One region of the Bradyrhizobium sp. UFLA06-24 genome, then DNA from elsewhere that is predicted to be linked to it. Evidence: predicted binding sites of a transcription regulator. Region 1 holds the regulator's gene; each other region holds the start of a gene.
What was found. Region 1 encodes LexA, which represses DNA repair genes until DNA is damaged. Its sites were predicted from a motif close to TGTTCNNNNTGTGTTCNG; they were not measured.
Positions count from the first base shown of each region.

Region 2: the regulator LexA is predicted to act here: its motif matches at 1,192-1,209, upstream of IF809_RS20330 (PA0069 family radical SAM protein).
Region 3: the regulator LexA is predicted to act here: its motif matches at 1,424-1,441, upstream of IF809_RS21425 (YifB family Mg chelatase-like AAA ATPase).
Region 4: the regulator LexA is predicted to act here: its motif matches at 1,445-1,462, upstream of IF809_RS02120 (putative DNA modification/repair radical SAM protein).

Region 1 covers NZ_JADFUE010000031.1:19,735-23,242, reverse strand. The annotation lists gene IF809_RS23420 (hypothetical protein) at 1-77, shown strand, start outside; gene IF809_RS23415 (molybdopterin molybdotransferase MoeA) at 235-1,446, shown strand; gene lexA (transcriptional repressor LexA) at 1,623-2,324, shown strand; gene IF809_RS23405 (hypothetical protein) at 2,494-2,688, shown strand; gene IF809_RS23400 (hypothetical protein) at 2,898-3,332, shown strand; gene IF809_RS23395 (ComEC/Rec2 family competence protein) at 3,343-3,508, opposite strand, start outside.
Region 2 covers NZ_JADFUE010000024.1:37,527-41,034, forward strand. The annotation lists gene IF809_RS20325 (phosphoketolase family protein) at 1-1,020, opposite strand, end outside; gene IF809_RS20330 (PA0069 family radical SAM protein) at 1,231-2,406, shown strand; gene IF809_RS20335 (VOC family protein) at 2,432-2,887, shown strand; gene IF809_RS20340 (ribonuclease HII) at 2,960-3,508, shown strand, end outside.
Region 3 covers NZ_JADFUE010000026.1:58,277-61,784, reverse strand. The annotation lists gene IF809_RS21440 (AAA family ATPase) at 1-145, shown strand, start outside; gene IF809_RS21435 (tetratricopeptide repeat protein) at 167-943, opposite strand; gene IF809_RS21430 (PilZ domain-containing protein) at 1,026-1,271, opposite strand; gene IF809_RS21425 (YifB family Mg chelatase-like AAA ATPase) at 1,489-3,027, shown strand; gene IF809_RS21420 (hypothetical protein) at 3,137-3,508, shown strand, end outside.
Region 4 covers NZ_JADFUE010000001.1:481,211-484,718, reverse strand. The annotation lists gene IF809_RS02130 (Y-family DNA polymerase) at 1-695, opposite strand, end outside; gene IF809_RS02125 (ImuA family protein) at 592-1,380, opposite strand; gene IF809_RS02120 (putative DNA modification/repair radical SAM protein) at 1,543-2,778, shown strand; gene IF809_RS02115 (UdgX family uracil-DNA binding protein) at 2,778-3,508, shown strand, end outside.

The DNA of each region.
Region 1 (3,508 bases):
GGGCGCCGCGCAATCCTTTGTTGCCGCTCAGCGTCGGCAGGACGCCGGGCGCGCAGTCATCTGTCGAAGATTTTTGACAAGACCGGCGTCAGCCGGCAGGCCGAGCTGGTGCGGCTGTTGATGCAGAAGTAGCTCACGTCAGCGCCCGCTTACCATTTTGCCTCGCGGCGCGCTCTCGGCTAGAACGCTTGCCGCAACGTGATCATTGCCTCGCCCAAGCAGGAGCTTTCACCCGTGGCCCTCATGCCGGTTTCCGACGCGCTCGCCGCGGTGCTTGGCGGCGCGGAGCCGCTGCCGGAAGAAATGATTGCCCTCGATGAGGCCTTCCATCGCGTGCTTGCGCGCGATGTCGCGGCGCGGCGCACGCAACCGCCGCAAGCGATGTCAGCGATGGATGGCTATGCCGTCCGCGCGGCAGACGCGGCAAGGGTGGACGCGCAGCTCACCGTCATTGGAGAGGTCGCGGCCGGACGGCCCTTCGCGGGAGCTGTCGGCGCTGGTGAAGCGGTACGAATCTTCACCGGCGGCGTCGTTCCCGATGGCGCGGACGCCGTCGTCATCCAGGAGGACACGGTCACAGACGGCAAGCGCGTCACGATCAAAGAGGCTGCGACTCGCGGCCGGCACATCCGCCCCGCAGGCATCGACTTTCACGAAGGCGACGTGCTGCTCCGTCAGGGGACCCGATTGACCGATCGCGGGCTCGCGCTCGCAGCCGGCATGAACCACCCGCAGCTTCCCGTTCGCCGCCGTCCGAAGGTCGCGATCCTCGCCACCGGCGACGAGCTGGTGATGCCGGGCACCACCCCCGGTCATGGCCAGATCGTCTATTCCAACGGCTATGCCCTGCACGCGCTCGCCCGCAGCGAGGGCGCCGACACAATCGACCTTGGCGTCGCCGCCGATACGCTCGAAGCCACCACCGCGGGCATCCGCCGCGCGCGCCAGTCCGGCGCCGACATCCTGATCACGACCGGCGGCGCCTCGGTCGGCGACCACGATCTGGTGCAGCAGGCGCTCCAGGACGAAGGCACCTCGATGGCGTTCTGGAAGATCGCGATGCGGCCGGGAAAGCCGATGATGCACGGGCGGCTCGGGGCCATGCGCGTGATCGGCCTGCCTGGCAATCCCGTGTCATCCTACGTGTGCGGTTTCCTGTTCATGGTGCCGCTGATTCGCGCGCTCTCAGGCCATTCGCTGGTTCATCACTGCCGTGAACGCGCGGTGCTCGGGCGCGATGTCCGCGCCAACGACCAGCGCGAGGATTACCTCCGCGCGCGTCTCGAAGTACGCGACGATGGCACGCTCATCGCCGTTCCCGTCGATCATCAAGACTCCTCGCTGCTTGCGAATCTCGCTGCGGCACAGGCACTTCTCGTGCGCCCGCCGTTCGCGCCCAAGGCCGAAGCGGGAGCGCCTTGCGAGGTGCTGCGACTGCCTGTTTGAACACAGAGTTCGCAACCGTTCCGCGAACTTTGTCGCGTTCACGGTAAATTAAGCAGTTGCGGAACATGTATCGAACATATAGTGTCCGTTCATGATTTGTTTCGAGCATGTAACGGCTTGTCGCTGACTTCAGCGTCTCGGAATCGAACGACATCGTCAGGGGGATTTTGGTCGAGATGTTAACGCGCAAACAATACGAGCTCCTGCGGTTCATCAGCGAGCGGCTGAAGGAAAGCGGCGTGCCGCCCTCCTTCGACGAGATGAAGGACGCGCTCGATCTGCGTTCGAAGTCGGGCATCCACCGCCTGATCACCGCGCTCGAGGAGCGTGGCTTCATCCGCCGCCTGCCGAACCGCGCCCGCGCGATCGAAGTGATCAAGCTGCCCGAGCTCCAGGCCGCCGCCGGCAACCGCCGCGGCTTCACCCCGAGCGTGATCGAGGGCAATCTCGGCAAGGTGCGCACGACATCGAGCCCGCCCGCCGACGAGGGCGAGCGCCCCGTCGCAGTGCCGGTGATGGGCCGCATCGCGGCTGGTACGCCGATCGAGGCGCTGCAGACCCGCAGCCACACCATCAGCGTCCCGCCGGACATGCTCGGCGCAGGCGAGCACTACGCACTCGAAGTGCGCGGCGATTCGATGGTCGATGCCGGCATTCTCGACGGCGACATGGCGCTGATCCAACGCAACGAGAGTTGCGACACCGGCGATATCGTGGTCGCGCTGATCGACGACGAGGAAGCCACCCTGAAGCGCTTCCGCCGCCGCGGCGCCTCCATTGCGCTCGAGCCGGCGAATGCCGCCTATGAAGTCCGGATCCTCCCGCCCAACCGGGTGAAGATCCAGGGCAAGTTGATCGGGCTGTACCGGAAGTACTAAGCGCTCTCGCGCGAGCAAACGATGGAGCGGACGATTGTCCGCTCCGGCTGTATAGTCTTTCTGGTTTTGCACAGATTATCCGGCCATCTCTCCAGCGCTAAATCCTCGGCAGGCTGCAACGAAGCGAAGCCTTCATTGCTTCAAAGGCCTTGAGACCGAGGAGACCACCATGCGCAAGATCATCCTGAGCACCGTCACGACCGCGCTGATCGCCGCGTCAGCGCCGAATGCCTTCGCCGCGCAACCGCAGCATCACCTCCGCAAGGCGCAGCAAGCGACAAGCCAGCAATCCCGCAACGCCCTCAACTCCGTCCAGCAGTCGGCCTGGCCATATTCGGGCTGGTCGGCACCGGCCGGACATTGATGCTGCGGATATTGATGCAGAAGGTCCGCCGAATGCACCGGAGCAGGCTTTGTTCCTAGGCGTTCGGGAAAGATATTGTGATTATCGCCAGCGGACCCAAGCCGCAGATTTGCCTACAACCAAGCAGAGCCTCGCAGACTTACACTCTGATAGAGGCCTGTGCCTCCAGGACAGAGGCGCGGGTTGCTATCCTGATAGAGGAGCACCCGATGTGTGACTATAGCCTGCATGCCGTCGCAACGCGTCCCGCAGAAGTCGGCGAGACGATCGTCACGACAACATTCCGCGGCACCTCGACACGCGGCTTCGCCTCCGAAGCCGACATGTCCGTCGCGGTCTGCCTGCTGCCGGGAACGGAGCTCGCCTTCGCCGATAACGTCCGCTACGACAACAGGTGGATCTGGACGCGCACCGTCAACTCGCGCGTCGGCAAGTTCGGCAAGATCGATCCGCACGTTCCCGATCGTCATCACGACGCGATCGAATTCCCCGATGGCAAATATGTCTTGGTGACCCAGCTCGTCGAAGGCCAGCGCGCCACCGTTCTGCAACTGCCCGTGACCCAGCCGCTCGGCGAGCGCGAGCACAAGCCGCAGATCATCGCCGACAGTCGTCCGACACCGCCGCGTCTGCCGATCGGCTGAAAGACCGGTTTTAGTCCTCGGCCTGGAAGTCGGCCTCCGACGGAGTTGCGTCCCGAGCGCGTGGCGCCGCCGACCGTGGCATGAGGGTCAGTTCGAAATCTCCTTCGCCGGCTGCCGCCGGCGACCAGGGGCGGTTTGCGCCCCTCGCCCTTACCGACTGGACCGCGAAACCGTCG
Region 2 (3,508 bases), on a different contig from region 1:
GAACAGTTTTTCAGGCTCGTAGCTGCGCATCCAGTCCTCAAGGATCTTCAAATGCGCCGGCTCCTCGCGACAACTTGCGACCGGCACCTGATGCGCGCGCCAAAAGCCTTCGACTTTCTTGCCGTCGACTTCCTTCGGGCCGGTCCAGCCCTTCGGGCTGCGCAGAACGATCATCGGCCAGCGCGGCCGCTCGATCGTCTTGCGCCCGTCGCGGGCGTGCTGCTGGATCGAGCGGATGCTGGCGAGCGCGACGTCGAGCGCATCGGCCATGGCCCGGTGCATTACCTTGGGATCGTCGCCTTCGACGAACAGCGGCTCGTGGCCGAAGCCGCGGAAGAGCTCGCGGATCTCGCTGTCGGGCATCCGGCCGAGCACGGTCGGGTTGGCAATCTTGTAGCCGTTGAGGTGCAGGATCGGCAGCACCGCGCCGTCATGCGCCGAGTTCAGGAACTTGTTGGAGTGCCAGGACGCCGCGAGCGGGCCGGTCTCGGCCTCGCCGTCGCCGACGACGCAGGCGACGATGAGGTCGGGATTGTCGAGCGCCGCGCCGTAGGCGTGCACCAGCGCGTAGCCGAGCTCGCCGCCTTCGTGGATCGAGCCCGGCGTCTCCGGCGCCGCGTGGCTCGGAATGCCTCCAGGGAAGGAGAACTGCCTGAACAGCTTGCGCAATCCGTCCGTATCCCGCCCGATATCGGGGTAGATCTCGCTGTAGCTGCCTTCGAGATAAGTGTTGGCGACCATGCCGGGTCCGCCATGGCCGGGACCGCAGACATAGATGACGTTGAGATCCTGGGCGCGGATGGCGCGGTTGAGGTGGGCATAGATGAAGTTCAGCCCCGGCGTCGTGCCCCAATGACCGAGCAGCCGCGGCTTGATGTGCGCAGGGACCAACGGCTCGCGCAGGAGCGGATTGTCCAGAAGATAGATCTGTCCAACGGAGAGGTAGTTCGCCGCCCGCCAATAGCGATCAAGGAGATCGAGGTCGCTGCTTGCAGCGGCCGATTGTTGTTGAGATGTCATATTCCTGCCGACCTTCACCGGAGATCGTCACCAACCGAGTTCCGGCGAGATCGATCCTTTTCCCACATCAAACGGCATCGGGGTCACGCGGTGTTGCGTGAGGTCAAACCTCGACGCGTGAAGCTTGGGCAGCGCTACTGTGCATGGGGTTGTTTTCGCGTTTTCGATTCTTGTTCTTGATTTGTTCCTTTTGCGTGTTATCTTGCTTGCATGAGTCCAGCATCTTCTTCTGCTCTCAAGCACCCGCCGGTCACGGCGCCCTCCGAGCCGGCGGGTGCGCCTTCTGATTTCCCCGCCGATTTTCCAGAACTTGGTGTCGCCATCGACCGCGCACGCCGGCGAGGGCGGGGCGCCCAGTCCAATGCCAGTGGCCGTTATGAGGCCGAGGCGCGCGTCGCCTTCGACGACGGCTGGCAGAGCCTTGAGGAACTGCCGCCGTTCAAGACCAGTGTCGGTGTCGATACGTCGCGCAAGGTGATCACCCGCAACGATTCCCCCGACATCGGCTTCGATCGCTCGATCAATCCCTATCGCGGCTGCGAGCACGGCTGCGTCTATTGCTTCGCGCGGCCGACGCACGCCTATCTCGGCCTGTCGCCGGGGCTCGACTTCGAGGCAAAGCTGTTCGTGAAGCCCGAGGCGCCTGTTCTGCTCGAGAAGGAGCTCGCGGCATCGGGCTATGAGCCGCGGATGATCGCGATCGGCACCAACACCGATCCCTATCAGCCGATCGAGCGCGAGCGCAAAATCATGCGCGGCATTCTGGAGGTTCTGGAGCGCACCGGCCATCCCGTCGGCATCGTCACCAAATCCGCGCTGGTCACACGAGACATCGACATTCTCGCAGCGATGGCCAGGCGCAACCTTGCCAAGGTCGCGATTTCGGTGACCTCGCTCGATCCGAAGCTGGCGCGGACCATGGAGCCGAGGGCCTCGACGCCGCCGAAGCGACTGGAGGCGCTGAAGCAGCTCTCGGAGGCCGGCATTCCGACCACCGTGATGGTCGCGCCCGTGATCCCCGCGCTGAACGATTCCGAGATCGAGCGCATTCTCGATGCGGCCGCCCATGCCGGCGTCAAGGAAGCGTCCTACGTGCTGCTGCGGCTGCCGCTCGAGGTGCGCGATCTCTTCCGCGAATGGCTGATGGCGAACTATCCGGACCGCTACCGCCACGTTTTCACGCTGATCCGCGACATGCGCGGCGGTCGCGATTACGATTCGAAATGGGGTGAGCGGATGAAGGGCACCGGACCGATGGCCTGGACCATCGGCCGCCGCTTCGAGATCGCCTGCGACAGGCTCGGTCTCAACAAGCGCCGCTCGAAGCTGACAACGGATCACTTTGTGCGACCGAAGCAGAACGGCGAGCAGCTCAGCCTGTTCTGACAGACGAGGTCCCGCGAGGCGTGCGATGAGTAAGGAACTACCGGCCCCGGTGCCGCGACTGACGGTGATCACGCTCGGCGTCAGCGACATCCGCACCAGCATCGCCTTTTACGACGCGCTCGGCTTTTCACGCCGGCTGAAGGCGACAGGCGAGGCCGTCGCGTTCTACGACACCGGCGGTCCGCTGCTTGCCCTGTTTCACTGGGACCAGCTCGCTGCCGATGCCAGGCTGCCTCACAAGCCGAGGCCCACGACCTTCCGCGGCGTCACGGTGGCGTGGAACTGCGCCTCGCGCGAGGAGGTCGATGCGGTGCTGATGTTTGCGCTCAGCAAAGGCGCCATCCTGCTCAAGTCCGCGCATGAGACCGATTACGGCGGCTATTCCGGCTATTTCGCCGATCCCGACGGCCATCCCTGGGAGGTCGTGGTCGCGCCCGGCATCGAAGTCGGCGACGACAGGCGGGTGCATCTGGCGGACTGACGCTGATGAATAACGGGAATTGCGTGGGGTTCCCGGTTGCGCTGGCCGGGCGGCTTGCGCACGATCCCGGCCATGATTCGGGACAAATCCGCCAAGAAGCCGGCCAAGGACGCACCGGAGAAGGACGTCGCCAGGAAGGCCGCGCCGGCCAAGGCGAGCTTCCGCCGCGAGCGCGCGCTGATCAAGCGCGGCGTCTGGCCGATCGCGGGCTGCGACGAGGCCGGCCGCGGGCCGCTGGCCGGCCCGGTGGTGGCGGCCGCGGTGATTCTCGATCCCGACCGCATCCCGCGCGGCATCGATGATTCGAAACGGCTGACGGCGGAAGAACGCGAAAAGCTGTTCGACAAGATCTGCGCCACCGCCCAGGTCTCGGTCGCCATCGCTTCGCCCGCGCGCATCGACCGCGACAACATCCTGCGCGCCTCGCTGTGGGCGTTGAAGCGCGCGGTGCTCGCGCTGCCCGAAGCGCCCCGCCATGTCTTCGTCGACGGCCGCGATCGGCTCGACACGCCTTGCGACTGCGAGGCCGTGATCGGCGGTGACGGCATCGTGCTGTCGATCGCCGCCGCCTCCATCGTCGCCAAGGTGACGCGCGACCGGCTGATGTGCGCGCTGGCGCAG
Region 3 (3,508 bases), on a different contig from region 1:
CACCGAGCTGTTCCAGACGATGGCCAACCGCCTCGCCGGCCGCGGCGAGGTGCGCAAGCCGAAGCGCTCGCTGCTCGGGCCGCTGCTGAAGAAGCTGAAGGCAAAGACCGGACGCGGATCGGCGCCGCACCGCAAGGCGTCATAGACGCACTTAAGAAAGAGCGGATTACTTGTCCGCCCGCTGCTGCTGCTTCTTCGCCAGCAGCTGGCGCAGCGCCGTGATTTTGGCTGCGGCCTGGTCCGGCGGCAGATCGGCCTTCACGAGGATTTCGGCCTCGCTCTCGCGGCCCTCCAATCCCAGCACCAGCGCGAGATTGGCGCGGATCCGCGCATTGTTCTGATTGCGCTGATAGGCGCGGCCGAGCACCTGTTCGGCCTTTGGCAGATTGTTTTGCAGCACATAGGACAGGCCCAGATTCGACAGCACGCTGGGCTCGTCCGGCACGATCTTCAGCGCGGCCGCATAATATTGCTGCGCTTCCTCGTTGCGGCCGAGCTGATCGAGGACCGCGCCCTGTGCCGACAGAATGCGCCAGTCGGGATCTTCGGGCGTATGGGCCCGGCTCAGCACGTCGAAAGCCTGCTGGAAATTGCCGTTGTCGGCGAGCGCGCGCCCGTAGCCGGCGAGCAGCGCCTTGTCGCTGGGATGGCCGAGCACGGCCTGCTCCATCACCGCGACGGCCTGGGCGCGCTGGCCGCTCTCGCGCAGCGCCTTGCCGTAATCGAGAGCGATTTTGGGATCGTTTGGCTTGGCGCGGTAGCGCTCGCGCAAGCCGTCGATTTCGCGCCCGCCGTCGGCCGCCGCCGCCGGTTCCGACTTGCCGCCGAGCGCGCCGGTGACGTCCTCCAGGCTCGTGGTCTGGCAGCCACCGAGGGCAAGCACCGCGAGCGCGGGGAGCAGGAATCTCGCCGGGGAGGAGGCAAGGGACGAACGCTTGGACATACTCTGATCACCGCCGGCGGACTGATCAGAGATGCTTTGCCGATTAACGCTAAAGTCCCGTTAAGAAACCGGCCGGTTCGGCTCAGTCGGTGAATTCCGCACCGAATTCGCAGCCGATGCGCCAGCGCAGGCGGCACTGACGCGAATAGTCCGGCGCGAAGATGATGGTGAATTGCGGCGGCACCTCCAGGAATTCCGCCACGACCTTGACGCCCCCGTCCGAGATATCCGTGATGGTGCAGTCTCGCGGCAGCGAGCCCGCGCCGAAATGAATCTTGGCCAGCCGGCTGCACACCCGTCGTTCGCTTCTGCGGCGATTTGCAAGCATTTTGACTTCTTCACCCGTTAGATCACGGCCCATCCCGCAGCCTTAGGAGTAGCGGACATTCGTTGGAATGTGCTGAGCGTTGCCGCTCGCATTCGAGGCGTAATGTCCGGAGCGCGTTTACGATCGCTTAGGGCTCGCGGCGGCTGCGATTTCGTTCCCGTATTGTTCTTGCCAGACCCGCCGCTTCCTGCTACCCTTGATTGTGCAAGAGGGCAGCATGGTTCAGCGGGTTTCGACAGTCGCCTTTGAGGGGATCGAGGCCCGTGCGGTCGATGTGCAGGTGCAGGTCGCGCCCGGCCTGCCGGCCTTCGCCATCGTCGGGCTTCCCGACAAGGCGGTGTCGGAGGCGCGTGAGCGGGTCCGTTCGGCGCTGATTGCTTCAGGACTGGCGCTGCCGGCGCGGCGGATCACCGTCAACCTGGCGCCCGCCGATGTCCCGAAGGAAGGCAGCCATTACGACCTGCCGATCGCGCTCGGACTGATGGCGGCGATCGGCGCGATCCCGCCGGATGCGCTGACCGGTTTCACCGTGCTCGGCGAGCTTGGTCTCGACGGATCGATCGCGCCCGTCGCGGGTGTGCTTCCTGCTGCGATCGGCGCCAATGTGCGCGAGGAGGGCTTGATCTGTCCTGCCGCCTGCGGCTCTGAAGCGGCGTGGGCGAGCCCTGATATCCAGATCATCGCGGCGCATTCGCTGATTCAGATCGCCAATCATTTCAAGGGCACGCAGGTGCTGTCGCGGCCCGTGCCGAAGGTGCATGAAGCCGCGAGCTCGCCGCTCGACCTGCGCGACATCAAGGGCCAGGAGAGCGCCAAGCGCGCGCTGGAGATCGCGGCCGCCGGCGGCCATCATCTCTTGATGATCGGCGCACCGGGCGCCGGCAAATCGATGCTGGCGGCCCGCCTTCCGTCCATCCTGCCGCCGCTGTCGCCGAGCGAATTGCTCGAGGTCTCGATGATCGCCTCCGTGGCCGGCGAGATCGAGGGTGGCGCGCTGACGTCGCGGCGGCCGTTCCGCTCGCCGCATCATTCCGCCAGCATGGCTGCGCTCACCGGCGGCGGCGCGCGCGCCAAGCCCGGCGAGATCTCGCTGGCGCATCAGGGCGTGCTGTTCCTCGACGAGTTGCCCGAGTTCGATCCGCGCGTGCTGGATTCGCTGCGCCAGCCGCTGGAGAACGGCGAGGTCTCGGTTTCCCGCGCCAATCACCGCGTCACCTACCCTGCGCGCTTCATGCTGATCGCGGCGATGAATCCCTGCCGTTGCGGCAACGCGTTCGAGCCCGGCTATGCCTGCAAGCGCGGCCGCGTCGACCGCTGCACCGGCGACTACCAGGCACGCATCTCCGGACCGCTGATGGACCGCATCGATCTGCGCATCGAGGTCCCCGCCGTCACCGCAGCCGATCTGATCCTGCCGCCGCCCGCGGAAGGCTCCGCCGAGGTTGCTGCACGCGTCGCGGCCGCGCGCGATATCCAGCTCGCGCGCTACAGAGATGCCGGCATGCCGCAGGTCCGCACCAATGCCGAAGCGCCGGCCGCGGTGCTCGAGGACGTCGCCAAGCCTGATACGCAAGGACAAAAGCTGCTGCGCGATGCCGCCGAGACCATGCGGTTGTCCGCGCGTGGTTATCATCGCGTGCTGCGGGTGGCACGCACGCTCGCCGATCTCGACCGCGCCGAGAAGATCGGCCGGCTGCATCTGGCCGAGGCGCTGTCCTACCGCGCACTCGCAGAGGATGTACGGCAGATGGCGTGATCATCCCGCGCGTCAACCCGGCGGTAACGAGTTTCCTTTACGCTCTGCAAACCATAAGGCCTGCGAGTTTTGGGAACAGTTCCCGAGGGGCCTTGGCGAGTGGCGTGTCATGTTGCGTTTCAAGATCCTGGCCTCAGTGCTCCCCCTGTTGGCGGCCGCAGTGTTCGCCCAGGGCGAGATCGGATCGGTCTCGCATCCCTGTGTCGCCATCGGCGACACCTCGGTCGAGCTCACCTCCCTGTTCTGGACGGCCCCCATTCAGATCGCCTTCACCGACGATCCCGCGCAGGCGACGATCCGGGTGCAGATCACGGACGACGCGGACGCTGCCGACTTTGCCGTGGTCGACGACGGCGCCAGCGACGAGCCGAGCGCCTGCCAGGACAATCCCTCCACGCATCTGGTGGCGATTTCCAGCCAGGGCGCCCGTGACCGTCCGACGGTCTATCTCACCAGCGAAGGCCCGGCCGATTACCGCATC
Region 4 (3,508 bases), on a different contig from region 1:
TGCGCAAGCAGCGTCGAGAACCGCGCACCGAACCGCGCCGTGATTTCGCTCGGGGCGCGCGAGGCGACATCGCCGATGGTCTTCAGACCGGCGCGGCGCAGGCCGGTGGTGATGGCCTCGTCCGCACCGAGCGCGGACACCGGAAACCTATCGATCGCCGCCGCCTCCCCGCCGTCGGCGACGATGCTGCCCGTGGCTTGTCGCGTCAGCGTGCGCGCGCAGACCGAGGTGCCGGCAATGGCCGCGCTGACGGCAAAGCCCTGACGTCCCAGCGCATGAACCAGCATCTTTAGCAGCGCCGCCTCACCGCCGAACAGATGCGCGCAGCCGGTAATGTCGAGGAACAGACCGTGCGGCGGATCGAGCGCCACCAACGGCGTGAAGCGGTCGCACCAATCGGCGATGTCGCTGAGCGTCTTCGCATCGGCCACGACATCGGCGTCGAACACTTTCAGATCCGGGCACATCGCCCGCGCATTGGCGAGCGGCTGGCCGATATACAGGCCGAGCCGCTCGGCGGGCTCGTCCAGCGCGTGGATCACCAGCGCATTGTTGTTCTTGATAATAACGATGCTCGGCTCATTGGTATTCTTACCCAGCCCGGCGCTGTTGAAGAACCGCTGAATCCGGTCGATGGGCAGGCGCGGCAGCCACAGGCTGAGAATACGCCGACGGTTCACTGAACTGGCACTCATCACAATTCCATTCCATGATCCAGCGGCCGCACGGGCCATGACGATTGCGCAACAGCTCGGCATCGAAGCGCGGGGCGCCCCAGGCACTCCACGCAGATCCCGGCGGCGAATGCGCCGCGCGCAGCATCCATCGCGTCTCCGCGGTTGAGGGTAGCGGCTGCGCGGCCAAGCGCAGCAACAGGCCGGTGACGCCGGAGCCTTGTGCAGCCAGCGTCAGCTTGCGGCTCGCCACGAGATCGAACTGTCTTGTCTCGCCCCAGAGCTCGAGCACGACGGCGCCGAGTGCATCGCAGGCGAGCGCATCGGCCGAGGTGCGCAGCGCGCTCTCGACATCAGCGGCGCGCACCATCACCACGCGGCGCGGATCGAGGCCGAGCTCGGCGAGCCCGCTCATCGACAGCGCGCCCGCTTCAAGCTCCGAAAAATCCTGCCGCACCCATAACAGCGGCCGCTGTGTCGTGACGCGGCCCGCAAGCCCCATCACGAAGCCCGTCCCGGACGCGCCTTGCCGGCCCTCGCAAAACACCTCGTGGATCGCCGCACGTGCGAGCCCGCCCTTCAGCGCGCGGTCGGCCTCACTATGGCCGAGCGCGACGCGGTCGTGATGATGCACGACCTCCGCCGTCTCGATCCGTTCGATCTGGCTGCGCAAGGTCGCAAGCGCGCTCATGCGTGCGCCGCTCATGCTCGCCGCTCCTTCAGAGGTGATTGCCGTGGCCTTCAAAAGAAGAACCAACGGCTGGCTCATTTGTTCATGATATGTTCTAATATAAAGCTAACGGCGCGCAGAGAGTCAATCGAATTGGCGCGCAAATGGATTCATGAACTGAATCAAAGGGATTCTAGGATGGACGTACAACGCAAGCTGGCAATTCTCGCGGACGCCGCCAAGTACGATGCGTCCTGCGCATCCAGCGGCACCGAAAAGCGGGATTCCAGCGACGGCAAGGGCATGGGCTCGACCGCGCCCGGTATGGGCATCTGTCATTCCTACGCGCCGGACGGACGCTGCATCTCGCTGCTCAAGGTGCTGCTGACCAACGCGTGCAATTACGATTGCCTCTATTGCGTCAACCGCGCCTCCTCCAATGTGCCGCGCGCCCGCTTCACCATCGATGAAGTCGTCAAGCTGACGCTCGACTTCTACCGGCGCAATTACATCGAGGGGCTGTTTCTCTCCTCCGGCATCATCCGCAGCCCCGACTACACGATGGAGCAAGTGGTCAGTGTCGCGCGCAAGCTGCGCGAGGAGCATCACTTCCGCGGCTACATACACCTCAAAACCATTCCCGAGGCCGACGACGCGCTGATCGCGGAAGCCGGCAAATATGCCGACCGCCTCTCCATCAACATCGAGATGCCACAGGAGACGAGCCTGCAGCAATTCGCACCCGAGAAGGACGTGCGCGCGATCCGCCGCTCCATGGGCCGGCTGCGGCTGAAGCTGGACGAAGCCGAAGAAGATCGAAGCGTGAAAACAAAGGCGAAACCACAGCGCTTCGCGCCGGCCGGTCAAAGCACACAGATGATCGTCGGGGCCGACAGCGCGAACGACCACACCATTCTCCACACCAGCGCCAATCTCTACGGCTCGTACCGACTGCGGCGCGTCTACTACTCAGCCTTCAGTCCGATCCCCGATGCCAGCCGCGCACTGCCTCTGGTCCAGCCGCCCTTGCTGCGCGAGCACCGGCTCTACCAGGCCGACTGGCTGATGCGATTTTACGGCTTCGCCGTCGGCGAGATCGTCGACGACAGCGCCATGCTGCCGCTCGACATCGATCCAAAGCTTGCCTGGGCGCTGCGCCATCGCGACCGTTTTCCCCTCGACGTCAACCGCGCCAGCCGCGAGGAGCTGCTGCGCGTGCCGGGCTTCGGCACCAAGGCGGTCGAGCGCATCATCGCGACGCGGCGCACCACAACGATCCGCCTGTCCGATCTCGCACGGCTGCACGTGCCCAAGCACAAGGCGCTGCCGTTCATCGTTCTCAGCGACCACCGCCCCTCGCCGCATCGCCTCGACGAGGCGCGGCTGATCGAACGGTTCAAGCCGAAAGCAACACAATTGGGGTTTGGCTTCTGATGCAGTACATCACCCTCGACAGCGAAACCGATTTCGACGGCTGGCGCAAAACCGCGCGCGCCCTCGTGCTTCATCATGTTGCGCCTGACGATGTAAGCTGGGCCGTGCGAGGCGGCGAAGCCGATCTGTTTGCACCGCCCGCGCCGTCGCCGATCCTCGAGGTGAACGACGGCACCTTCAGCGTATCAAGCAAATTTATCGACCTCGCCAAGGCTGCGATCCTGCATCGGGACGGCGAGCGCTTCGCGATCCTCTATCGCCTGCTGTTCCGGCTGAAAGACAATCACGATCTCATCGATGTCGCGACCGATCCTGATGTCGCGAAGATCACGGCGATGGCACGCGCGGTTCATCGCGACGAGCACAAGATGCATGCTTTCGTGCGGTTCCGCGAGATCGGTCGGGAACGCGAGCCGCATTACGTCGCCTGGTTCGAGCCCGAGCATCACATCGTCGAGCTCGCCGGGCCGTTCTTTGCAAAGCGCTTTGCCGACATGCCCTGGTCGATCCTGACGCCGGACCTCTGCGCGCATTGGGACGGCCACGCGCTCTCGTTCACGCCCGGCGTCAGCAAGAGCGAGGCACCGGGCGAAGACCGGCTGGAGGAAACTTGGCGGCGCTATTACGCCAGCATCTTCAATCCGGCACGGCTCAAGGTGAAGGCGATGCAGACGGAGATGCCGAAGAAATATTGGAGGAACCTGCCCGAGGCCTCGATCATTAAGCCCTT